DNA from 3 places in the Priestia sp. JSM ZJ58 genome. Region 1 is predicted to be linked to each of the others. Evidence: riboswitches for the same ligand, from Rfam matches in the RefSeq annotation. Region 1 holds a riboswitch; each other region holds the start of a gene.
The links. Region 1 has a riboswitch for S-adenosylmethionine ahead of ACH6EI_RS04710 (hypothetical protein). Riboswitches for the same ligand answer to the same signal wherever they lie in the genome.
Positions count from the first base shown of each region.

Region 1 (8,327 bases):
AACTATACCGTTTTCACAGCGTTCAAGCAGCAAAACATTAAAAACGATTAGCAGGGGAAGTAAATTAACAATTCCTGAAGGCGATACGCTTCGTTTTTTCATTTGGTGGAAAGAAGGCTTTGCAAATGGTGAACATACCGGTAGTGTAGATATTGATTTATCTGCCGGAATTTACGATGAAAACTGGCAGTATAAAGAGCATATTTCTTATACAAACTTATCTTCAAAAAGCTTCAAAGCTTTTCACAGCGGAGATATTACATCTGCTCCTAACGGGGCATGTGAATTTATTGACTTGCATATCCCTACGATTCTAAAAAAAGGCGGCCGTTATATATTGATGAACGTTTATTCATTTTCTGTCCAGCCTTTTGTTATGCTTCCCGAATGTTTTGGAGGATGGATGATGAGACAGCACATAGAGTCCGGCGAGATATTCGAACCTTCTACCGTACAAAATAAAGTAGATCTTGCTAGTGATTCCACCATCTCCATCCCTTTAATTTTTGATTTACAAGAGCGAAAATTAATCTGGACGGATATTTCGCTGCATCACCATGTTGAATTTGAAAATAATCTTGAACAAAACAATGGTTCGGTCTCTCTTATGGGAAAAGCCATGACAAAGCTGTTAAAGCCAACGCTTTATGATCTTTTTTCATTTCACGCACAAGCTAGAGGAACACTTGTCCATGACAAACAAAAAGCTGACACTATTTATTCGCTTGATGAAGGTGTTACTCCTTATGATATTGAAACAATTATTGAAACCTATCTAAACTAATTATTTATAGGAAAGTAAGAACAAATAAACGAAAAGACCTCTTTCCAAGAAAGAGGTCTTTTCGTTTACTTCACTAGCTTTTGCTCAGTCCCAGCTGAACCTTGACTTCGTTTATGAAATCCTTTTGCGTAGTACGCAATAATAAGACCGATAAACCATAGTGGTCCGATAACAACTGCAATTCTTGTATCTGGATTGTACGCCATAAGAACAACCACCAGCGCTAGGAACGCAAGTGACACATAAGACGTTAACGGAAATAAAGGCATTTTGTATTTTAACTTTGCCTCTTCACCTTTTTTTAGCGTTTTGCGATACTTAATTTGAGAAAGCAAAATAATTCCCCAAGTCCAAATCGCACCGAATGTTGCAATGCTTGTTACCCACGTAAATACTTTGGCAGGCACAATGTAGTTTAACGCTACTCCGACTAATAACGCACCCGCTGATGCTAAAACAGCTTTTCCAGGTACGCCGCCTTTTGTCAGCTGACCGTATCCTTTTGGAGCTTCTCCGTGCTCTGCTAAGTTAAACAGCATACGGCCTGTACTAAAAATACCGCTGTTACAAGAAGAAAGAGCTGCTGTTAGCACCACAAAGTTAATAATGCCTGCCGCTGCTGGAATCCCGATTTTTTCAAATGTTAATACAAACGGGCTTCCCTGTGAACCAATTTCTTGCCAAGGATAAATCGACATAATGACAAATAATGCACCAACGTAGAAAATAAGAATACGCCAAAAGACCGAATCAATCGCTCTTGCTAGAGATTTTTCTGGATTTTTCACTTCTCCCGCGGTAACGCCGATCATTTCAATTCCTAAATATGCAAACATAACCATTTGCAGCGACAGTAAAATACCTTTGAATCCGTTCGGGAACAGCCCGCCGTTGTCCCATAAGTTTTTAATACCCGTCGCAACGCCGCCGTTCCCGATTCCAAACACAATCATTAATAATCCAACGGCAATCATTAACACAATCGCTAAAATTTTAATAAGTGCAAACCAAAATTCCAGTTCACCATATGCCTTAACAGCTAAGAAGTTAACTGTTGTCATGATGACAAGCGCCGATAACGCCCAAATCCAGTTTGGTACATCCGGATACCAATATCCCATATAAATACCAACGGCTGTAATTTCAGCCATACATGTTACAACCCATAAAAACCAGTAGTTCCAACCTGTTAGATAACCAGCAAGGGGCCCTAAATAGTCGCGCGCGTACTTGCTGAATGAACCTGCAACAGGTTTTTGAATCGCCATTTCTCCAAGTGCTCTCATAATAAAAAACATAATCATTCCGCTAAATCCATACGCCAATAATATTCCCGGCCCTGCTAATTTAATAGCAGATGCAGATCCAAGAAACAGCCCTACCCCTATGGCTGCTCCTAAGGACATCAGCGTCACATGTCTTTCTTCTAACCCGCGTTTCAATTCTTTCCCCTGAGTTTTCCCCTGCATAAACGTCTCCCCTTTTTCCAATCTGTCAAAACGAGATGAATACAGCTTTTTTGTTAGCGCTTTCATATAAATTTATGCTAAAAGTCAGCTAGGCTGTATATTTGTATTCTATCACCTTTCTCTCGTTTTTCTTTTGTCGAAAAACAAAAAAATTATCGTATCATTTTGTTTAAACGCACAATTAGACGTAGACACTGCTTTTTTACTATGTATTTATTATCGCACCTAAGTAATAGTATTTTTTTAAAAATAGAAAAACGCCGACTCAACTCCGTCAGCGCATCGTTCATTTTATGCTTTTTTATAAAACTAGCATTTATCTCGCGGGTTCAAAAGTTTTACAGCCAGGTTCTTCCGTTTCAGAAACATGGTGACTACTTTCAGGACTCACAACGTAAATGGACTCTGCACTGCATTTATTTCCCGATTTCCAATACATGCACTCATTCACTTCACATAATACACCTTGGGCCACTGTTATCCCTCCTTTTTTTGTCTTATCTATTTACTACCCGAAATAGAACGCTTCTAACATTTACATGCAAAAAAACCGCTTGTTTATCAAGCGGATCCTTTTACTGCGTGTGTTCAACATACTGTTTTTTAGCTAAATATAATTCACGACTCAGCGTGATCCGCCGTTCTCTCAAGTTCCTTAATTTAACTTGAAACTGTTCATTAGTTGGCTCTTCTTGAATTAAGCGATACGTAAAAGAAATATCTTCATTTAACTGTTTAAAATCTTCCCATATTTCTTGAACGAGTGCGGATTGTTTGTCTTCAAATGAACGATTTTGCTTCGTTTTTAGCGCGGCTAAAATTTCCTGCTGCCACGTTTCGTCTTTTAGTTCTTTTGCTAACAAGTATAGATCTAAATAATCATCAACGCTTAGCGCCTGTTGTGTATTTTTCAATGTCATCACCTTTTCTATACGAAATGTTTCTTCCTAAGAAGAGGATTTCATCATAGAAAAAGATTCCTCTTCTTATCTGTCAGAGCTAGGCTATGCTGGAATTAGCACCATTCAATGATTGTGGTTGCTGAGGCTTCAAAGGGCCAGTCCCTCCACCTCTCTAGATAAGAATATTTCGCTTTTAAATTATTTCTGACTATTCTAATATGTTTTATAGGTTACGTCAATAGCTTTTCAATAAAAAGAAAAAAGAAGTAAAATATGGTATGATTTTATAAAGGATGGTGAGCACATGAAACGATATATGTTATCTGCTTTTTTGGGAAGCTTGCTGCTGCTTCTCAGCATTGCTTTTTCATCTACTTTCCACGTTGCAATTGTCAAAACAACCGGAAGCATTGGAGGGATTATTTTAGCAGCGGCGGCTTTAGTTATGAACGCGCTTGAAGATCCCCCCTCCTCAGGTAATACAGGTGCCGGAGCTGTTGAATCACTGGATAAAAGCACCGTTTGGGCTACTTATTTGCTTTTACTTTCATTACCGAACCTCATCGCATGTATAACATCTTATGTTTTATGGACTCGCTGACATTCACCAACATTACGGACGTTTTGCCACCTGTAGGCTCATTGATATTTGTTTATCTACAAATCCAAGTTCACGGTACACATGCTGTGCAAAATTCCCAGCATGAACGCTGAGTCTGATTTCAGGGTATCCTTTGATAGACAATTCATCAATTGCTTTTTGCATTAACGGCTTGGCTAGACCTTGCCCGCGGTATTCTGGTAAAACATATAACTCGTAGATAAAGCCAATTTCTGCTTTTGAAAAGAAGTCGGCAGATGGACCGACAAAAACCCAGCCTGCAAGTTTATTTTCTTGTCTAGATACTAAATAATAACACCCTTTTTCAAGGGCATTATCAATTAGTTCATTTACGCGTTCAGTTGACGGTTGAAACTGATGCGTTGTTCCTTCAAACAGCGCATCAGCAGATTTCGTCCGAATTTCCTGTATTTCTTCTTCAGTAGCTTTTGCAATCATCACAATCTCTCCTTTCGTGTTCGTTTTCCACATACAGAGATAAATTCCTGCAAAAAAAAGTCTTCGCCTAAGCGAAGACTTTTATTTAAATTCAAAATGTTCTTGATGGTTGCCTTGTTCATCCGTCCAGTTAATCATGATGTCTAAGCCTGCCGCTTTTCCAGGAACAGCAAAATTGGCATAGCGAAAACGCTGACCGCTTTTGCTTAAGTTAGACCTTTCAATAGGAGAAAACAAGCTGTATTTCGCCTTATTTTTTCCTTCGTGCCTAAAAGCTTGGACCTGCACACGCTCTACGTCTTTTCCAATGTTTTCAACGGTTAATCCATATGTATGATAGACGTTATTTTTCCACTTTAGCTGATTATCTCCCGTCATGCTCGCTTTTGTCAGTTCGACCGACCATTGTTCAGATGATTTCTTCATTGGAAGTTTCTCAATCGAAAGAGCGCTGACATGAATGGTTGCAAAAGCAAGCCAAACAAAACAAAAAGTGCTGACTGTATAAAGTAGTCTTTTCATAGATTTTGATCTCCTTAGAAATTTTAGTAGTAGCATCTCCTATTACCTTAAAAATTATGATAAACACTTTAACAAAAAAGCCTCTCCATTCAGGAGAAGCTTCTTAATTAATGCATCAGCAAATCTTTTTGTTTGTCTAACGAGTGTTTTGTATATAAATCTCTTTCAATCGCATATTTAGGACGCTGTTTCACTTCGTTGAAAATCTTGCCAATGTATTCTCCGACAAGACCTATTCCCATTAGCTGCAGGCCGCCTACAAGCCAAATTGATAAAATAAGAGACGTCCAGCCAATTTGCGTATGATCTAAATATTTTTGAATCAGCGCATAAATGCCAAACAAAATACTAAAGAGAAACGAAGCTCCTCCAAGCAGCGTCAGTAAGCGTATAGGTGCTACGCTAAAAGACGTAATCCCGTCAAATGCAAAAGCGAGCATTTTCTTTAGCGGATATTTTGACTCACCCGCCGTCCGTTCTTTGCGGTCATATGTGACTTCCGTGGAGCGAAATCCTACTAATGGTACAAGGCCCCGCAAAAAGACGTTTCCTTCTTTATATTTCATGAGTTCACCAAGAGCACGTTTGCTCATAAGGCGAAAATCAGCGTGATTTTGAACGAGCTGAATTCCTAGCTTGTTCATAAAACGATAAAACCCTACTGCCGTGGTTCGTTTGAAAAATGTATCGGTTTCTCTGCTGTCTCGAACGCCATATACAACTTCATACCCGAGCCAATATTTCTCTACAAAAGTACGAATGACGCTGATATCATCTTGCAAATCCGCGTCAATGGAAATGACGCAGTCAGATTGCTTATGAGCTACTTCTAGTCCTGCAAGCAAAGCATTTTGATGTCCTACATTTCGCGCTAACTTTAACCCTTTTACAAACAAATTGCTGCAGCTTTCTTTTTCAATAAGCGACCACGTGCTGTCTTTACTTCCATCGTCTACAAATAAAATGGTGCTTTCACTGGATACAAGTCGTTCATTAATTAGTTCTTTTACTACAGTAGTTAATTGAAAAGACGTCTCTGTGAATACTTCTTCTTCGTTGTAGCATGGAACCACGATCGTTAAAATAGGTCTGTTCATGTTATTGCCCCCTTACTTTGCTTCATATACATACACTTTCCAAGCGGACTGTTTATCGTTAAATGCTTTTAAAAAGTGCAAACCGTCGCTTTCAGCATTTTCAATTGGCACAGCTGAAAAAATATAGCGACCGCCCATTTTCTTAAATTGGCTGATATTAAGCTGCAAATGACGGATTTTTTTCGTTGAGTCTTTTCGGTAATCATATTTTTTCCCTAGCTCACTAACAAACACATAGCAGCGATTGCCCCAATGATCATAGTAGCTTTCTAGTTTTTTATTTTTATCAAGCTCTTTGGCAATAATTTTGCGAAACTCATGTTTATATGTTAACGGATAGAAGTTGTTATACGTATCTAGCGTATAAAAGCCGTTATACTGAGCAATTGATGGATGAAGCCCTATGCTCGCTACGCGATAAGATGATTTAGGTTTTCCAATATATCTGCTTATTTCATCAAATTGATGCACAGCATAAAATTCTTTGACTGAAGGCTCGTGATTGTAGCGATAGTAAAGTTCAGGATTTGCTATAAATAACAAAAGCAGCTGTAAAATCAAACATACCCACACAAACTTTTTCCACGCCTTGCTCCTTTTCCACAAAACATAGCCGCCAACGGCAAACATCAAATAAATAATGAGCGGGCGTAAAAAGTGAAATCTAGCAAAGTTGAACGTATTAAAAAGCTGATATTTTTCTTTTAGCGGCTCCCAACCTTTATAAAACCAAAACGCATACCAAATCGACAGTAGTAGATTAAGAATAAATAACTGCAAAAACGTTTTTTCAAGCTTTTCCTTGCGATTTCGAGCAACAAACCACAATACGACAAAAGAAAGCGGTAAAATGACAAAAGTATGAAGCGTCATTACATGCGTATGCCCGAGCGTATAGTTCTTCAAAGCAAGGCGAACGGAATGTCCAAAGCTTAGAGTAGAGCTTAAAAATTCATTTCGACTCGTCGGGGCCTCCGGAAATAAAAGCGAATCAACAAGTCGGTATTCAATGAGCAGAAAGACAGCAGTCATCGCTGCAATACTGCTTAAAAAAGGAATATTCCACGCTCGTTTTTTTACTACGTCTCTTAGCCATAGCAGCCCCATCGCTGCTAAAAAGAAGAAAAACCCGAGCACAAAGCTCGCGTAAAACGGGAGCAGTAAAAGTGTAAGCCATTCCTTCCACGTTCCTTCGCGGTTTCGAATGGTTAAAAACGCCCACAGCGCCAGCGGCTGTCCTAATGTACTCAGCATGCCCGAAGGCCAAAATGGCGTAAGTGCAAAAGCAAGCGATACAAGCACTCGAATCGCATACGCATCCTTGCTTTTAATAAAATGCTTTTTTAATAACAAATACATTCCAATTAAAGCAAATACGCGCGTGATCGTTTGACTCAGGCTGTATGCAAGCATGGTCGGGAATAAACCATATAGCCACTGGATACCGCTAAATTCTGTTCCAAACGTATTCCTCGGCAATCCGTTAATAATTTGAGGTAATACGGCATGACTGGAGCCAAACAGCTCTCCGCTTCGATGCAGAACTTTATACCACGTAATATTTGAGTCTAAATTATCATGCACGCGTATATGTGAATTTTCCCCAAGCAAAAACATAGGAGATACATACGCAAGCAGCAAAAGGAAAGCGATAATAAGCAATGTTTTTTCTTTATTCATAGCTGTTTCTTTCTTCATCTGTTAACACCTATTTCCATTTCATAATGACTAAAAGCTAATCGTGGACGACTGCTTCTTTTTTTGTATTAAATACAAAGTATTTTTGACCCGTATAATTTAAAAGCGTATACAGACCTGTTCCAATTAATATACCGACGTCTTTTTTGAACGGACGCACCGCAACAGGAAGTTGATGCAATAACCAGCTGGAGAACTGCAGTCCAATATAGTAAGACAAGCCGTAGCAAATGCCAATAACTAAAATAAAACGCAGTATGCTTTTTGATAAATGAACTCCGCTTTTAAACGTAAATATTCGATTTAACACGTAGCTGACGACTGCCCCCGCTGCATTGCCAACGAACGTCGCTATCCAGTAATGATGAAAGATATGAAGCAACACATACATAATGGAGAGACCTACTGCTGTATTGACCAGTCCCACTACTAAAAAACGTACAAAAGATCCTTTCATATAAACTCCTTTTGATTTTGATACTTTCATAAAAATTACATATTATGACTTTAAATACAGTTTCAGTGTAGCAACTCCACTTAAAAATCTAATGAAAATAACATTAAAAACAGATGAAAAAAAGCTAAAAGAATCAATAAAAATCAGGATTCTTTCAGCTATTTAGTAGAGCCTTCAATCATTAATTTTTGATCGCTTTGATTATCAAACGCATCCACTGCCGCTACTTCTATTTGATACGCAGTATGAGGCTGCAAACCGGATAACGGAAGACTTAAAACATCCGGAACAGGATCGCTGTAATATTGAGAAAATGCATTATATGTTTTGACCACTTT
Region 1 is NZ_JBISEM010000001.1:917,833-926,159, reverse strand. Features, by position in the region: gene ACH6EI_RS04725 (TerD family protein) at 1-784, shown strand, start outside; gene alaP (alanine permease AlaP) at 850-2,253, opposite strand; gene ACH6EI_RS04715 (DUF1540 domain-containing protein) at 2,570-2,728, opposite strand; gene ACH6EI_RS04710 (hypothetical protein) at 2,829-3,173, opposite strand; SAM riboswitch class I at 3,237-3,338, opposite strand; gene ACH6EI_RS04705 (hypothetical protein) at 3,460-3,756, shown strand; gene ACH6EI_RS04700 (GNAT family N-acetyltransferase) at 3,769-4,215, opposite strand; gene ACH6EI_RS04695 (hypothetical protein) at 4,297-4,737, opposite strand; gene ACH6EI_RS04690 (glycosyltransferase family 2 protein) at 4,845-5,834, opposite strand; gene ACH6EI_RS04685 (DUF6044 family protein) at 5,847-7,532, opposite strand; gene ACH6EI_RS04680 (GtrA family protein) at 7,570-7,989, opposite strand; gene ACH6EI_RS04675 (metallophosphoesterase) at 8,148-8,327, opposite strand, start outside.

Region 2 (8,327 bases), 1.6 Mb from region 1:
GAAAATTTGTCGCTGGTGAAATTTCAAGTAGGAAAGCGTTCCAAAAAAGACTTAGTTGTTGCTTACATAAAGGAAATTGTTGATCCAGAACTAGTTGAAGAAGTAGAAAAACGAATTAAAAAAATTGATCTTGATAATGTACCGGAGTCAGGATATGTGGAACAACTCATTGAAGATAATTACCTTAGCCTATTTCCTCAGGTGCAGAATACGGAGCGTCCTGATCGTGTAATTGCTGCTTTGATGGAAGGGAGAGTAGCCATCTTATTAGACGGGACGCCTTTTGCTTTGATTGCCCCCGTTACGTTTAGCATGATGCTACAGTCGCCGGAAGATTATTATGAAAGGTGGATTCCCGGTACATTTATTCGTTTTCTTCGTTATATTGCAGTAGTTCTTTCCCTTTTTACACCGGCTTTGTATATTGCTTTTATTTCGTTCCACCCAGGGATGATTCCGACTAAATTGGCTATTTCCATTATAGGAACAAAGTCTGGAGTGCCGTTTCCAGCCCTTATAGAAGCCTTATTCATGGAAATAGCTATCGAAATCTTGAGAGAAGCTGGACTCAGATTACCAAAACCAATTGGTCCAGCAATGGGAATTGTCGGTGGATTAATTATTGGAGAAGCTGCTGTGCAGGCAGGGATTGTTAGCCCTATTTTAGTGATTATTGTGGCGTTAACTGCCATTTCATCGTTTGCTATTCCGCAATATAGCGTCGGGATTTCATTGCGTATTCTTCGCTTCATAGCTATGCTATGTGCTGCCATACTTGGATTATACGGCGTCGTTTTATTTTTCCTTTTTATGACCAGTCATTTGGTGAAACTAAAAAGTTTTGGCGTATCTTACATGAGTCCAGCGGTACCCTATCGTTTAAGTGAATGGAAAGACTTGATGGTCCGTATGCCTCTTATGATGATGAAAAGACGTCCAAAGATGATGCACACCAAAGATTCTCTACGAAAAGGATAGCAGCTTATGATAAAAGGAAGTGAATCAGAGGTAATGATAAATTCAAAAGATCGTATTACGACGCCACAAACAGCTATTATTGTCATCAATTTTATACTTGGAACTGGTATTCTGACGTTGCCTCGAACAGCTGCGGAACAAGTGAAAACACCAGATGTGTGGTTAACTGTTATTCTAGGAGGAATAGTCACCATGATAGCAGCGATAATCATGGTGAAGTTAAGCCGGAAATTCCCTGGAAAGACGTTTTATCAATACAGTAAAGAAATTACAGGGAAATGGTTGAGTAAGTTAATTAGCTTACTTATGATAGGTTATTTTTTACTGCTTGGTGGTTTTCACGCCCGTTCATTGGCAGAAGTAACCGGATATCTCTTGCTGGAAGGAACGCCGACGTGGGCTATTATTATGCCATTTATGTGGATAAGCCTCTATTTAATTAGAGGGGGCATTAATCCGATCGCTCGACTGTTTGAAATTATATTCCCTATTACCGTTATTCTTTTTTTACTGGTAGCTTTTATGAGTATGAAAATATTTGAAATAGATAATCTGCGCCCCGTACTTGGATCAGGAGTCCTTCCTGTATTAAAAGGGGTAAAAACAACTGCTCTTGCATTCACCGGTCCTGAAGTCATGTTAATCATTTTAGCTTTTATGAAAGAACCGCACAAAGCAGGAAAAGCTGTGCTAGTTGGAATTACTATTCCTATATTTATTTATGTGATTACTGTTGTAATGGTGATTGGAGCGTTATCGATTGATGGAGTAGTAATAAGAACATGGCCAACGCTTGATTTAATAAGGAGTTTTGAGCTGACAGGCTTGATTTTTGAACGATTTGATTCCTTGCTTCTAGTTGTATGGATCATGCAGATGTTTGCTTCTTTTACTATTAACCATTACGCCGCTTCATTAGGACTGTCTCAGCTTTTCAAAAAAAACATTCATCCATTTATGTATGGTTTGCTTCCGGTCATATATCTTATTTCCATGATTCCTAAAAATATTAATGATGTATTTAAATTGGGAGATATGATTGGCAATATCGCCTTAGTTTTATTTGGCTTTTTGCCGCTGCTTCTTCTCATTATTTCAAAAGTAAAGGGAGTAAAATATGAAACAAACCTTTAACCATTTCCAGTACCTATTGGTTTTGTTTTCTGTTTTTTTGCTCTTTCCTCTGGCAGGCTGCTGGAGCAGTCATGAAATTGAAGAGCAAAGTTTTGGAGTGGGTGTGGCCTATGATAAAGGTAAGGAGTCCATAGCTGAAAAAGAATTTGATGAACAAGGAGAAGGGTATACTAAAAAGAACCTGATTACGTCAACTTATCAACTTATCACTCCTCAAGTCGCAAGTTCAACCACTAAACAAGGAGGACCGCAGCAGAAATCTTACGTAAATATTTCGGAAACAGGAGATTCTCCTTTTCAAATGCTTCGTGAATTATCTTTAAGAAGTGACACTCCTTTAACTAGTCCTCATATGAAAGTAATGGTTATCAGTGAGGCCCTTGCACGAGCGTATAGTTTAGAGCAATTAGTGGACCAAACTCTTCGGGACAATGATTTTAGACCTAGTTGCCTTGTGTTTATTAGTAAAGGAAGAGCTAGCGACACGTTAGAATCAAAAACAGCAGGAGAGATCCCAGCTTTTCACCTGTATGGAATGATAGACAATACGTATCGAACAACGCGGGTTTTACCGCCCATGCCGCTTATTAAATTAGCAAGCAAGATTCAAACTGGATCTAGTTTTCTATTGCAAAATGTATTATCAGCAAATGGAGAAATCAAATTTGCGGGTGCTGGTATAATTAAAGGGGAAACAAGCAAAATGATTGGTTTTTTGAATGAAGAAGAACTAGATGGTTTGGCTTGGATTACAGGGAAAGGGAAAGGCGGGCTAGTAAAAAGCTTTGATAAAAAGACCGGTCAGCTGATTGTATATGAAATAGAGTCTATGAAAAGTCACATTCAACCCCATGTTAAAGGAGATAATATCTCTTTTGATGTACACATTGAATCAGTGGGAAGGCTATCTGAAAGTTGGATGACCTCAGGGAGCTCTTTTAATAATCAATTTTTACAGAATGCGCAAAAAACTTCAGAAAAAAAAGTAAAGTACCTGGTAAGAAACGTACTAGAAAAAATGCAAACAAAATATAAAGTTGATGTTGCAGGTTTCGGAAATCAATTGAGAATTAAGCAGCCTAGAACATGGATGAGGGTCAAAGGAAATTGGGATCAAACATTTAGTGAAGTGCCAATTAACTATGATGTGAAGTTAACGATTAAAGATTATGGAGCATCCGGGTCAAAAAAGTAAGCACCCGACTGTAACTTTGCTTATCGTTATGTCAAAAATGAAAAAAACCTAAAAAAATAATAATCTCGGAACTTCCCACGAAATACTCATCGTATGCTTCGTACAGAGCCTTCAACAAACAACAAATAAGAGCTGCCGGTTTTCGACAGCTCTTATTTGTTGTTATTCAAAAATATAAGCTAGTGCTTGAAGAGCCTGTTCTGGCGTTTCGACTACAACTTGGGCTTTGTTTGACAGTTCTTTAAGCGGGTGGTGCAGTTTTTCAGGGCGAACCAAAATTAGCGGTTTATCTAATGCGATGGCTGTCGCTGCATCCATTGAGCTGTTCCACTGCTTGTATTTTTCACCAAATAAAGCAATGACCACATCAGATTTTTTAAGGAGCACCTGCGTGCGTAAATTATTAATTTGAGAAGCAGCTTCATCTTTTAAGACAGCGTTAGGCTGTTTTCCTAAAATTTCTTCTCCAATGTTGTCGGAGCGGTCATGGTCTGTCATGGGACCGACAAAGGTAAGGGGAAGGTTTAATTGTTCCGCTTGGTTTTTAATTTCGTCTCGCCAGTTATCGTGAATTTGCCCGGCAAGGTATACGGTTAAGTTCATTATGTAGAAGTCCTCCTCTAACTAAAGTTTGTTTTATTTTATCAAATGTAAGCGGATAATACGAATGATTTGAATGAGCTACTTTTCCAAAAATAAGGTTATAGTAGACAAATAGTTAAAAAAGAGAAACAATAGAAGGCGTATTGCTAATTAAAGAAAGGATGTACATGATGACAGAAACAGTGCTACAAGTAGATCATGTCAGTAAAGTAATTGGGAAGAAAACCATTTTGCATGATGTATCCTTATCGGTTGAGCGCGGTGAGATTTTCGGGTTGCTTGGTCCGAATGGCTCTGGAAAGACAACGCTAATTCGTACCGTCGTAGGACTCATTAAAGAAACAGAGGGAACGATTACCGTTAACGGCTTTCCTTTAAAGGAACAGTTTACATCAGCTATGAAATCAATTGGAGCGATTATTGAAAACCCTGAGTTCTATGATTATCTGACGGGCTATCAAAATTTAAAACACTTTGCTAATATGCATGAAGGCATCACATTAGAACGCTTGGATGAAGTCATTGCGCTAGTAAAACTTGAAAACAGCATTCATGCAAAAGTGAAGACGTATTCTCTTGGGATGAGACAGCGTTTAGGAGTAGCTCAAGCTATTTTACATAAACCTGCATTGCTTTTACTAGACGAGCCAACAAACGGTCTAGACCCAGCGGGAATGAGAGAATTTCGTACATATTTACAAACGCTTTGCAGGGAAGAAGGAATTTCAATTTTAATCGCGAGCCACTTATTAAAAGAGGTAGAAGCACTATGTGACCGCGTTGGTATTATTCAAAACGGCGAGTTAAAAGCTATTCAAGATCTATCTCCAAATCGTCAAGATCAAGGGATGTATGTAGAATTTGAAGTATCTGACGCGCAAAAAGCAGCGGATCTTTTATCTCAAGAATTCCAAGTAACAATAAAATCCGATAGTATTGACGTAGTGATTATGAAAGAACAAATTCCAGCTGTGAATAGAAAATTAGTGGACAGCGATATTTTAGTCTACCGAATCACTCCTGTTCATGAGACGCTTGAAGATTCCTTTATGTCCGTTACGGAAGGAGAGCATCATGCTTAAGTTAATTCAAAATGAACACATGAAATGGTTTCACAAAAGAAGTACAAAAATCACGTTTATTACAATCGGCATTTTAACTCTTTGTATGGCTCTTTTAGTGAAGAAAGTGTCAAACAGTGCAGGAACAGAAGACAACCTCTTACACTTCTTGTCATTTAGTTCGGGTATGCTGATTCTCGTTCAATTTTTCGCGCTTGCTGTTGGAGGGTCAATGGTTGCAAAAGAGTTTGAAGCAGGTACCATTAAGCTTCTTTTAATTCGCCCGGCTAGACGCTCAACGATTTTAGCATCCAAGTATCTAACCCTCATTTTAATTAGCTTATATTATTTACTAAGCTATTTGCTTTTTTCGTTTGTATGGGGAGCATTGTTCTTTGGCTTTACCAGTCTAGAAGGAGATGCGCAGCTGCTTAAAAACATTACGCTTACGTATGACAGTGCGTATATGGAAACGTTTATGATGATGACGTTTGCTTTTATGCTGTCGTCTTTATTTAGAAACAGCGCGCTTGCTTCTAGTCTAGCTATTGTCGTAAGTATCGGGGCGAAAGCAGTAACTGGAATAGTATCACAGTTTGGTTTATGGTGGGGGAAATTTTTACTGTTCGCCAACACAAACTTTGTGCAGTATATGGACGGAATGAAGACGATGTTTGACGGCATGACGATTCCATTTTCAATCTTCATTTTAGTTGCACACTTTGCCTTCTTTATGGGCGTAGCTTGGGCAGCGTTTTTAAAACGTGACGTAGCTAATTGATGTGAGAATTTTCACACTATATATTTTTCTAAAATAGCATTTGACAATTAAATAAAAAGAGATTACAGTAGTGAAAGACTATTTTTAAAACAACTATAAACTTCTTATCAAGAGAGACGGAGGGACTGGCCCTATGATGTCTCGGCAACTGGCTGTACGCAGTGCGGTGCCAAATCCAGCAGACGATGTTTCGTTTGGAAGATGAGAAGGGTAATCTTATGATACAAATAAGAGACCTCTTCTTATCAATAAGAAGAGGTCTTTTTTTATTACGTAAACAAGAGGTGTTAAGAATGGAACAACAAAAAGGAAACGGCTGGGCGCTGTTACCGCTGGGTGTCTTTTTAGTCCTGTTTGTCGGATCAGGAATTATAACGGGAGATTTTTATAAACTGCCTGTATTAGTAGCCATTATCATTGCAGCCATTGTGGCGCTGGCTATGAACCGCAAAGATTCATTTAATGTAAAAGTGGAGCGTTTTGCTAAAGGAGCAGGGCATCCTGATATCATTATTATGGTGCTTATTTTTATTTTAGCAGGTGCTTTTTCTCAAGTTGCTAAAGGCATGGGAGCTGTTGATTCAACGGTAAACTTAGCTCTGTCTGTGCTTCCGCAAAGCTTAGTGGTAGTTGGAATCTTTGTTATTGGCGCATTCATTTCAATTTCGATGGGAACGTCAATGGGAACAATCGCTGCGTTAGGGCCTATCGCTGTAGGGATCAGTGAGCAAGCGCATGTATCCATTACATTGGCAATTGCCGCTGTTATTGGTGGTGCAATGTTTGGAGATAATTTATCTATAATCTCTGATACAACCATTGCGGCAGTTCGTACGCAAAAAACAAATATGTCAGATAAATTAAAAGTAAACTTTTTTATCGTACTTCCTGCAGCGATTGTTACGGTAGTTTTATTACTTGTAATGACGCTAGGCAATACATCATCAGTAGAAATTAAAGGTTTTAGCTGGTTTAAAATCTTGCCTTATGTCGGCGTACTAGTTGCTGCCATATTTGGTGCAAACGTATTAAGCATTTTAACCGGAGGAATTGTATTAGCCGGCGTGATTGGATTAGCTGACGGAAGCTACACGCTTTCTTCTCTTGCTAAAACTGTGACAGAAGGTATTGGCGGAATGTCGGAATTAATTATTTTATCTCTTTTAATTGGCGGAATGGTTGAACTCATTCGCTATAACGGCGGTATTCAGTTCTTATTGAACTTATTAACACGACGCATTCAAACAAAAAAAGGCGGAGAATTCAGTATCGCTGGATTAGTAAGTTTAACCAATTTAGCCACGGCTAATAACACGATTTCAATTATTACAGCAGGTCCGTTAGCGAAAGAAATCGCTGATAAGTATTCAATTGATAATCGTAAATCAGCCAGTCTGCTCGACTTGTTTTCATGCAGCGTTCAAGGGCTTATCCCTTACGGTGCACAAATGCTTCTAGCAGCAGGATTTGCTAAAGTTTCACCGATTGAGATTATTCCATTTACATTCTATCCAATGTTAACAGCGGTTTGCGGTATCATTGCGATTGTAATTGGCTTTCCTCGTTTAAATAAAAAATCAAAATCATCTAAAGAAGTTGCGTAATATCAAACCCTTAAAAAGAACATTCTTTTTAAGGGTTTTTTACTGTTTGAAAAAATCAGTCGGCTTTTCTTCATCTAGCTCCTTCCAAAGTGTCTCATTTTGTTTAAGTGCATAAGCCGCTCCTCCGATTTCAATTCCGCATAATAAAATGAATAATAAAATACCCATGATATGACCTCCTTATATAAGTGAATAAAAACATGATTGTAACGGGTTTAGCTTATTGCTGTTTCACTTTATAATGAGAATAAAGTATGAAACGCGTTTCAGCGCAAGAGAAAAAGGTGAAAACATGACAAATATCCGAGATATCGCAAAAAAAGCTGGTGTATCTGTTTCGACCGTGTCACGGGTTTTAAATCATCATCCGTATGTAAAAGAAGAAAAGCGCCGTCTGGTAGAAGAAGTAATTCAAGAACTTAATTACGAACAAAATATTAATGCCGTTCACTTATCAAAAGGGAAAACAAATATGATTGCCGTCGTCTTGCCTTTTATTAACCATCCTTATTTCAGTCTGCTTTTAGAAGGAGTGGCCTCTCAAGCATTAGAAAAGCAGTATCAGCTTGTTATTTGTCAGACGAACTATGATGTAAAAAAAGAAGAAGAAGCGCTTCATATGCTAAAAACAAAGCAGGTTGATGGAGTGATTATTTGTTCTAGAGCAAGCAGGTGGAGCACGATTGAATATTATCAGCAGTACGGGCCGATAGCCGTGTGCGAAAACGTACAAAATCGTTCTATTCGCTCCGTATACGTTGATCATTATGCAGCTTTTAAGAAAGCGCTCATGTATTTAAAAGAAAAAGGATATACGGATATTGGCTATTGTATTGGAAGAATGACGGGTACAAATAGTCAACAGAGGCAACAAGCATACAAAGAATATGTAGAAAGAATAAATCAGCCTTATCATCCAGAATGGGTTTTTCAAGGCTGTTTGAACGTGACAGACGGTGAAAAAGTGGTGG
Region 2 is NZ_JBISEM010000001.1:2,527,627-2,535,953, reverse strand. Features, by position in the region: gene ACH6EI_RS13420 (spore germination protein) at 1-978, shown strand, start outside; gene ACH6EI_RS13415 (spore germination protein) at 985-2,112, shown strand; gene ACH6EI_RS13410 (Ger(x)C family spore germination protein) at 2,096-3,307, shown strand; gene ACH6EI_RS13405 (YtoQ family protein) at 3,470-3,910, opposite strand; gene ACH6EI_RS13400 (ABC transporter ATP-binding protein) at 4,081-4,992, shown strand; gene ACH6EI_RS13395 (ABC transporter permease) at 4,985-5,752, shown strand; SAM riboswitch class I at 5,854-5,960, shown strand; gene ACH6EI_RS13390 (Na+/H+ antiporter NhaC family protein) at 6,046-7,356, shown strand; gene ACH6EI_RS13385 (hypothetical protein) at 7,396-7,524, opposite strand; gene ACH6EI_RS13380 (LacI family DNA-binding transcriptional regulator) at 7,649-8,327, shown strand, end outside.
Region 2: it holds a riboswitch for S-adenosylmethionine, as region 1 does, so the genes downstream of both, ACH6EI_RS13390 (Na+/H+ antiporter NhaC family protein) here and ACH6EI_RS04710 (hypothetical protein) in region 1, are expected to answer to the same signal.

Region 3 (8,327 bases), 2.6 Mb from region 1:
AATCAAACATGTTGATTCACGGTTCGTTTTCTTTGTTATGTTGAGCATAGGTTTCATTTTGTTATGTCCCAGCCTCTTTTATTCATGCTCCTTTTTTAAATAACGGGAGAATGTGAAGAAATGTCGCATTTTGAATAAACGTGACTAATTTTAAAAAGGTAAAAAGCAAATCTTGTAGAATACTAAGTCTATAGATAAAAGGTGGGGAAATGGGAAGTGCAAAAGAAAGGAGCAATGAGCATGTCACCACACAGAGAATTAACATCTGAAGCTGCGCAAAAGCAGCAAGGTGAATTAGAGCAGCTACGAGCTATTTTTAATGACGTATTAGATGCCATTGTCGTATTTGATGAGTATTTTCAAGTTATAAATGCAAACGAATCAGCCTGCGGGCTGTTTGAAAAAACAAAGGATGAGCTATTAACGTATCAAATGAAAGATTTTCTCATGTATTTTCCGTATGACATGATTGAAGCGTACTATCCAGCGCTTTTAGAAGAAAGCTATTTCAAATATGAAGGCGCGATGACGCTTCAAAGCGGCATGATGAAACATGTTGAATTTACTTCACACAAACATAGTCACATGTCGGGCATTATTGTGTGTACATTTCGAGATATTACGCAGCACAAGATGATGGAAAATGAAAGGTTTATTAGTCATCATATGTTTATGGATGTATTTAATGAAGCGGTAGATGGAATTGTTATTTTTGATCGAACTGGTCAGCTTATCGACGCGAACCCTTCATTTTGCGAGCGATTAAATTATACAAGAGCACAGCTTTTAACTAAAACGTTAGAAGAGCTTGTAGAACCTACTTATCATTATAAAGTGAAAAAATTATGGAGAACTCTGCATCAAGAAGGAAAGACAAGCGGCGAGCTGCCGATTAAGCTCGAAAATGGAGACGTTACTTTTTTTGAATTTACCACAACGGCTAATATATACAGTCAATACTATATGTCCATTATGAGAGACGTGACGGAAAAACGGCTGATGGAGCAGCAGCTGTTGAGAAGCGAAAAAAATTTCAGGGCTATTTTTGAAAATGCGATTGAAGCCATTTTGATTTGGAAAGACGATGGGGAAATCTTAAACGCTAATCTTGCTTCGTCCCGTACATTCGAGCTGCCGTTGAACAAATTGATTGGAAGTAATTTGTATACGTTTATCGATAAGCAAAGCTTTAGTGCATTAAAAATGCTGCAAACATTTCAAAAAGAAGGAGAAATTCGCAATCAGCTTCCTTTTTACATGCCAAATGGAGAAATCAAACAGTTGGAATTCACAGGGAAAAAAGGCATTATAGAAGGAGACCATTTAACCATTTTTCGAAACATTAGTGAACGTACAAAAATCGAACAAGAGCTTCGGAATAACGAAGAGAAATTCAGACAGATTTTTAATGGTTCGATCGATGGGTTAGTTTTATGGGACGGCAAGCGAAATATTATTGATGTGAATTCTTCTCTTTGTGATATTCTCGAACTCAGCAAAGAGGAGATTTGTGCGCATTCCATGGAGGATTTTATTTCTTCAGCGAATTTAGATGCGGTCATTGAGCATAAAGAAACAATTGAGCAAAAAGGGGAAGCTGAAGGAGAGATTACGTACGTTACGGGGAACGAAAAAGTTAAAAATATCGAATTCTCTACGAAAAAAGATATCTTGCCAGGTCTATATATGACGCTTTTAAGAGACGTAACGGAACGAAATCAAATGCAGGAGCAGATTCGGAAATCGGATACGCTTCAAGTAGTCGGACAGTTAGCAGCTGGGATTGCGCATGAAATCCGCAATCCGATGACGGCTTTAAAAGGGTTTGTTCAGCTGCTAGAAAGCAGCATTCAAGAAGATCACTCTCTTTATTTTGATATTATTAAATCCGAATTAAAAAGAATCGAAACCATTATTACAGAGTTTCTAGTACTCGCTAAGCCACAGGCCGTAAAGTTCGAAAAGAAAAATCTAGCTGCGGTTGTTAAAGAAACGATTGATTTATTAAATGCTCAAGCGCTTTTAGAAAATATTCAGTTTGAACTAAGTGTGTCCCCTCAGCTGCCAATGGTATACTGCGAGCCGAACCAAATTAAACAAGTACTAATAAATGTAATTAAAAACGCAATTGAAGTCACGTCAAACGGGGGAAGAATTTTTGTTGAAGTCTATTCTACAGAGCCGCACTACGTGACGGTCTCCATTCGAGATCAAGGAGACGGAATGCCCGAAGAGCGCATCAAGCGCTTAGGAGAACCATTTTATACGACAAAAGAAAAAGGAACGGGGCTTGGTTTGATGGTCTCATATAAAATTATCGAAGAACATAAAGGGCGAATTGAAGTGGAAAGCAAAATAAGAGAAGGAACGGCTTTTCGTGTTATTCTTCCAGCCTAATTAGAAAGGATAAGCGAGTATGTACTATGGAGAAATGAACTTATTTTCTGATTTGAAAATTTATATTGTAGCCTCGGAAAAAGGGGTTCAACATATTTGGTTTGATAGCGATGATCACAACGAGCAACTTAAAAAACTTGTCCATGACGAGAATTATCACCTTGTGAAAGAAGCGAAGCGGCAGCTTCAGGATTATGCTGAAGGGCGCACGCTAACATTTGATGTGCCTTTGGATATAAAAGGAACAGACTTTCAAAAAGAAGTGTGGTTAACTCTTAAAGGTATACCTTATGGACAAACGTGGTCTTATAGTGATGTAGCGGAGTCTGTTAATCGCTCTAAAGCCGTAAGGGCTGTGGGACAAGCGAATCGTCGAAATCCACTGCCTATTATTTTACCTTGTCACCGTGTTATTGGTAAAAATGGAGCTTTAACAGGTTATGCAGGTTCCCAAACTCATATAAAAGAAAAACTATTAATGCTTGAAAGAAATGTAGCAAAAGGCGCTCTGGAGTTAAAATAACTATTCACCGTCTAATTTCCAGCCTTCTCCTTGCACAAACACACCGTCAATTTGCTGAGGAGAAGGGAGGGAATTTAGTTCTTCATCTTTGGATAAATCGAATAGCTGATATTGCTGCTTGCGATTCAACGCTTTGTTTTTATCCGTTTTTTGCTCTGCACTCATATTTACTCCCCCTTATTCAAAAAGAATCCCCTATAATATATGTAGAAAAAGCAGAGAGTACTGTTACAATTGTGTTACAAATGCAGCCGAAAAGCACTGTTTAATAACAGAGGTTGAGACATAACAAAATTAATGCCATCTAAAGACGAACAACTCGTACACATGAGCTGAATCGCTTGTGACACCGACGTTGATTTCCGTGCAAGACTTCGCTTTCCGCGGGCGGCCGCTGAGCCTCCTCGTCGCATACGCTCCTGTGGGGTCTCACCTGTTCCGCTTTTCCCGCAGGAGTCTTCGCCTTGCCCTCCAATCCACTGTTAGAAGGAACGAAACAGATGAAACTACATTCACCATAACAAAAAAAACGAACCATTAATCAAACGTGTTGATTAATGGTTCGTTTTGCAGTGGGGCTAAAATACTTTTGTCTCAGCCTCTTGTTATTGAGCGGATTGCAGCAAAACTTTCTGAATGGATTCAAAAGACGGGGAATGGATAACTCCATGCTCTGTAATAATGGCCGTAATCAGTTCGCTTGGCGTCACATCAAAAGCTGGATTGTACACAGAGATTCCGTCTGGAGCAATTTGCGTATCTCCAATGTGCGTTACTTCTTTAGGTGAACGTTCTTCAATAGGGATACTGCTTCCGTCTTGAATAGATAAATCAAATGTGGACTGCGGCGCTGCTACGTAAAATGGAATACCGAATGCTTTCGCTAAAAGAGCAAGTCCGTACGTTCCAATTTTGTTAGCCGTATCGCCATTCGCTGCAATACGATCAGCTCCTACAATAATTCCATTGATTCCTTTTGTTTTAATGGTATGAGCGGCCATATTATCCGTAATCAGCGTAACGTCTACTCCCGACTGCTGAAGTTCCCATGCGGTTAAGCGGGAACCTTGAAGTACGGGTCTTGTTTCACAGGCAAACACTTCAAGCGGAATATCCCGCTGTTTAGACAAGTGAAAAGGTGCTAATGCTGTTCCGTAATAAGCGGTAGCAATTGAACCAGCATTACATATGGTCATGATTTTATCTTTCTTTTTGAATAAAGATAGAGCATGATCGCCAATTCGGTAGCACGTTTCTTCATCTTCTACTTGAATTTGAATCGCTTCATGAACAACTTTTGTTTTAGCTTCATTAACGGACGAAGCGGATTCAGCGCTTTTCGCTACGCGGTCCAGTGCCCAAAATAAATTGACGGCAGTCGGGCGTGAACTAGCTAAATACTGTTGATCAAGAGCTAGCTTTTTGTTAAATTCCTTGACTGAATCCGTGTCATAGCTAAGCGCAGAAAGAGCAAGACCAAAAGCCGCCGTAATGCCAATTGCAGGGGCTCCGCGTACTTTCAAGGTAGTGATAGCATCCCATACGTCTTTAATGGTTTGCAGCTTAATATATTCAACTTTGCCAGGAAGCTGCTGCTGATCTAATAAAGTAATATATGATTCATTCCATTCCACTGAGCGCGGAAGTGATAGTGTATTTGTCATGCTGATACCGATCCTTTCATTGTGTACATTATTCGTTATCGAAGTAAATGTTCAAATTCATTTGGTGAAACGTCTTGTTGATGCAGAAGCAAATAGCGTCCAATTTTTAACGCAGTACGTTTAGCGTTAATTTTTCTTTCTTCTAAAGAAATTTCGTCTAAGTCCGCCACGTGAGCTAAGCCAATCGTACGTCGAATGATTTCACACCCTGCATACCCAACAGCATCTTGCCACGTTTGCGTTAAAATTTCATGTAACAAGCGCTCATCTTTAGCGAAAGGTTCAGTGTTTTCAGAATGCCAAAGCGCAGTAAAGGTATCTTTAAATACGTTCCATGTGTTCGTAATGTGTGCAAATAATGGTTCGCGATCTGTTTCTCGAGAAAGAGCATTTAAAAATAAATTCGCAACAAATTGGCCTAAATCGAATCCAAACGGACCGTAAAAAGCAAATTCTGGATCAATCACTTTCGTTTCTTGACTGCTAGCAAATATGCTTCCTGTATGTAAATCACCGTGAATTAGCGTTTGGGCATTTGTTAAAAATTTATATTTTAATTTTGCTGCTTGTAGCTTTACATCTCCATCGTTCCACAATTCTTCTACATCAGGACGCAGCGCTTCTTCAAATTCATTTGTATCGATATCAAAAAAAGGATCTGTAAAAACTAAATCTTCCGTAATATTGCATAAGTCCGGATTGCTGTACTTGACGACTTCTTCTTTTTTATCCTGAGGCTTTAAGGCAAAATCCGACGTTTTGAACGCAATATGTCCTAGAAAAGAACCGATATGCTGTGAAAGCAGGGGATAACTTTCTCCTTGAATAAGTCCGGCGCGGGAAATCGTTAAATGAGACAGATCTTCCATGACCGTAACAGCAAGCGTTTCATCGTGGTAATACACAGCTGGTACGAGTTCAGGGGTAAATGCACCGAATTGCCTGAGCGCATTGCTTTCAATCGTGGCACGGTTCAAGGATAGAGGCCAGCTTTCGCCTACAACTTTTGCATAGGGAAGTGCTTGTTTGACGATAATGGATTTATTCGTTTGATCATTTATGATGTGAAAGACGAGATTTAAGTTGCCATCACCGATTTCACGGGCAGTCAGTGCTTCTGTGGCATCAAAGAGACCTAGCTTTTTCACAAGTTTGATTGCTGAAATTTCTGTTAAAGGCTGATACTTCTCTGTTTTTGTTGTTGACATTAGAATCCCTCCATAGTTTATTAAACTGATTTGTTTACTAAGTTAATAGGTTTAAGAATGTATGGAGGCTTTTATAATTTTAGAAAATATAAAAGCCTCTTTCGTTGGAAAGAGGCTTGATTGTAGTGTTCAAACCTCTTATCTGCCAGAAAGAATTACTTTCTGTTGGAATTAGCACCGTGCCTTTGTAAAAACATGTTTTACGGGTGTGATCCATCTTAGGATGGAATGACGGTCGGTTGCTGGGCTTCACAGGGCCAAATCCCTCAGCCAACTCTTGATAAGAGTACGATTACTTATTCAATTTTGATTTGTTTGAAAATTTTATGTTATCTGGTGAAAATCGTATCATGCAAAAAAACGGCTGTCAATACATAATTAATAAAATTCTGTGCGGCGATCTGTAAAGACAGGAATTTGTTTACGAATTTCTTTTACAAGTTCCAGGTTAACGTCGGCACTTAAAAGTTCTTCGCTATCGCCAGCTTCAGCGATTATTTCTCCCCACGGATCGATGACTAAGGAATGTCCGGCAAATGTATTATTAGGATCTTGGCCTACACGATTACACGCGATTACATAGCATTGATTTTCGATTGCGCGGCTAATGAGCAGTGCTTTCCAATGGGCAAGTCTTGGAGCCGGCCACTGAGCAACAACAAATAAGACTTCTGCTCCGCTGCTAGTATGCACGCGAATCCATTCTGGAAAACGAATATCGTAACAAATAACTCCTGCGCATAAAGACTGTTCAAGTGTAAAAAGATTTTTTGCTGTTCCTGCTTCTAGATAGAGGTGCTCATCCATTAATTTAAATAAGTGCAGCTTACTGTATTGTGACACTTCACGACCTTTTCGGTCAAAAATATACATCGTATTTGTGACGCCTTGCTCTGTTTTTTTCGCGATCGAACCTGCTACAATATTTACTTCGTTCGTTTTAGCAAATTGAGAGATTAATTGCTTGGCCTGCTGTCCTTCATCATCGGCAATTTCGTCTAGCCGCGTCAAATCATAAGCTGTATCCCATAGCTCAGGAAGCACAAGGATGTCAGGGTTTTCTTTCAGAGCTTCCGTCATTTTTTGTTGAATATATTTTCGGTTTTTAGTTGGGTTTCCAAACGCAATATCAAGCTGCAAACACGTGATTTTTACACTCACTTTATCATCCGTCCTTTTTGTAGTAGTTGAAAAAAATGACTTTACAAGTTGAGTATTACAATATATTATTTGTGACTAGAATTTCAAGAATTTTTTGAGAAGGTGTGCGATGATGAAACAATTTGAGCAATCGGAACTATTAAAAAGTTTACCAAAACAATTTTTTGCATCACTTGTAGGCAAGGTAGGAAAAGTAATGGCCCAAGGGCACGACGTTATTAACTTAGGGCAGGGCAATCCTGATCAGCCTACTCCTTCACATATTGTAGAAACACTGCAAAAAGCAAGTGCTAATCCTATGCATCATAAATATTCTCCATTTCGGGGGCACCAGTTTTTGAAAGAGGCCGTTGCGACTTTTTATAAACGAGAATATGGCGTTGATGTGGATCCTGAAAAAGAAGTAGCTATTTTGTTTGGCGGGAAGGGTGGACTTGTTGAAATCCCGCAGTGCTTATTAAACCCTGGAGATACGGTGCTGGTTCCGGATCCTGGATATCCTGATTACTGGTCTGGAGTAGAGCTTGCAAAAGCAAAGATGGAAGTGATGCCGCTCACGGCTGAAAATCATTTTCTGCCCGTATACGAAGAGATAGGTGAACGTGCTAAAGAACAGGCAAAGCTCATGTTTTTAAACTATCCGAATAATCCTACCGGTGCAGTGGCAACGGCAGAATTTTTTGAAGACACCGTGGCGTTTGCTGCCAAGCACGATATTTGTGTGGTACACGACTTTGCCTACGGAGCCATTGGATTTGATGGTAAAAAGCCAATCAGCTTTTTACAGACTCCTGGTGCAAAAGAGACGGGAATTGAAATTTATACTCTTTCTAAAACGTATAACATGGCGGGATGGCGAGTTGGATTTGCTGTAGGAAATGAAAGTGTAGTAGAAGCTATTAATCTTCTTCAAGATCATATGTATGTCAGCCTCTTTGGGGCGGTTCAAGAGGCAGCAGCGGCAGCTCTGTTAGAATCTCAACAATGTGTGAATGATTTAGTTAAGCGCTATGAATCTAGACGCAATACCTTTATTCAAGGGCTTCAAGAAATTGGTTGGGACGTTACATCTCCAGCGGGTTCCTTTTTTGCATGGCTAAAAGTTCCTAAAGGATATACTTCTGAACAATTTTCAGATTTACTTCTTGAAAAAGCCCACGTTGTAGTGGCACCTGGAGTAGGCTTCGGAACATATGGTGAAGGCTATGTGCGCGTAGGACTGCTGACGGATGAAGAGCGCATGAGAGAAGCTGTATCTCGAATAAAAAAATTAAATTTATTTTAAAAACGCATTGACAATCCTTTTTGAGTTGGCTTAATATGTAAGAAGTTAACGAGATTAATAACCGATAAATCCTAGCGGTATTTTTTATT
Region 3 is NZ_JBISEM010000001.1:3,503,698-3,512,024, reverse strand. Features, by position in the region: gene ACH6EI_RS18330 (PAS domain S-box protein) at 241-2,397, shown strand; gene ACH6EI_RS18325 (methylated-DNA--[protein]-cysteine S-methyltransferase) at 2,417-2,920, shown strand; gene ACH6EI_RS18320 (hypothetical protein) at 2,921-3,085, opposite strand; gene ACH6EI_RS18315 (hypothetical protein) at 3,160-3,333, opposite strand; gene mtnA (S-methyl-5-thioribose-1-phosphate isomerase) at 3,526-4,584, opposite strand; gene mtnK (S-methyl-5-thioribose kinase) at 4,620-5,792, opposite strand; SAM riboswitch class I at 5,928-6,079, opposite strand; gene ACH6EI_RS18300 (carbon-nitrogen family hydrolase) at 6,171-6,953, opposite strand; gene ACH6EI_RS18295 (pyridoxal phosphate-dependent aminotransferase) at 7,066-8,238, shown strand.
Region 3: it holds a riboswitch for S-adenosylmethionine, as region 1 does, so the genes downstream of both, mtnK (S-methyl-5-thioribose kinase) here and ACH6EI_RS04710 (hypothetical protein) in region 1, are expected to answer to the same signal.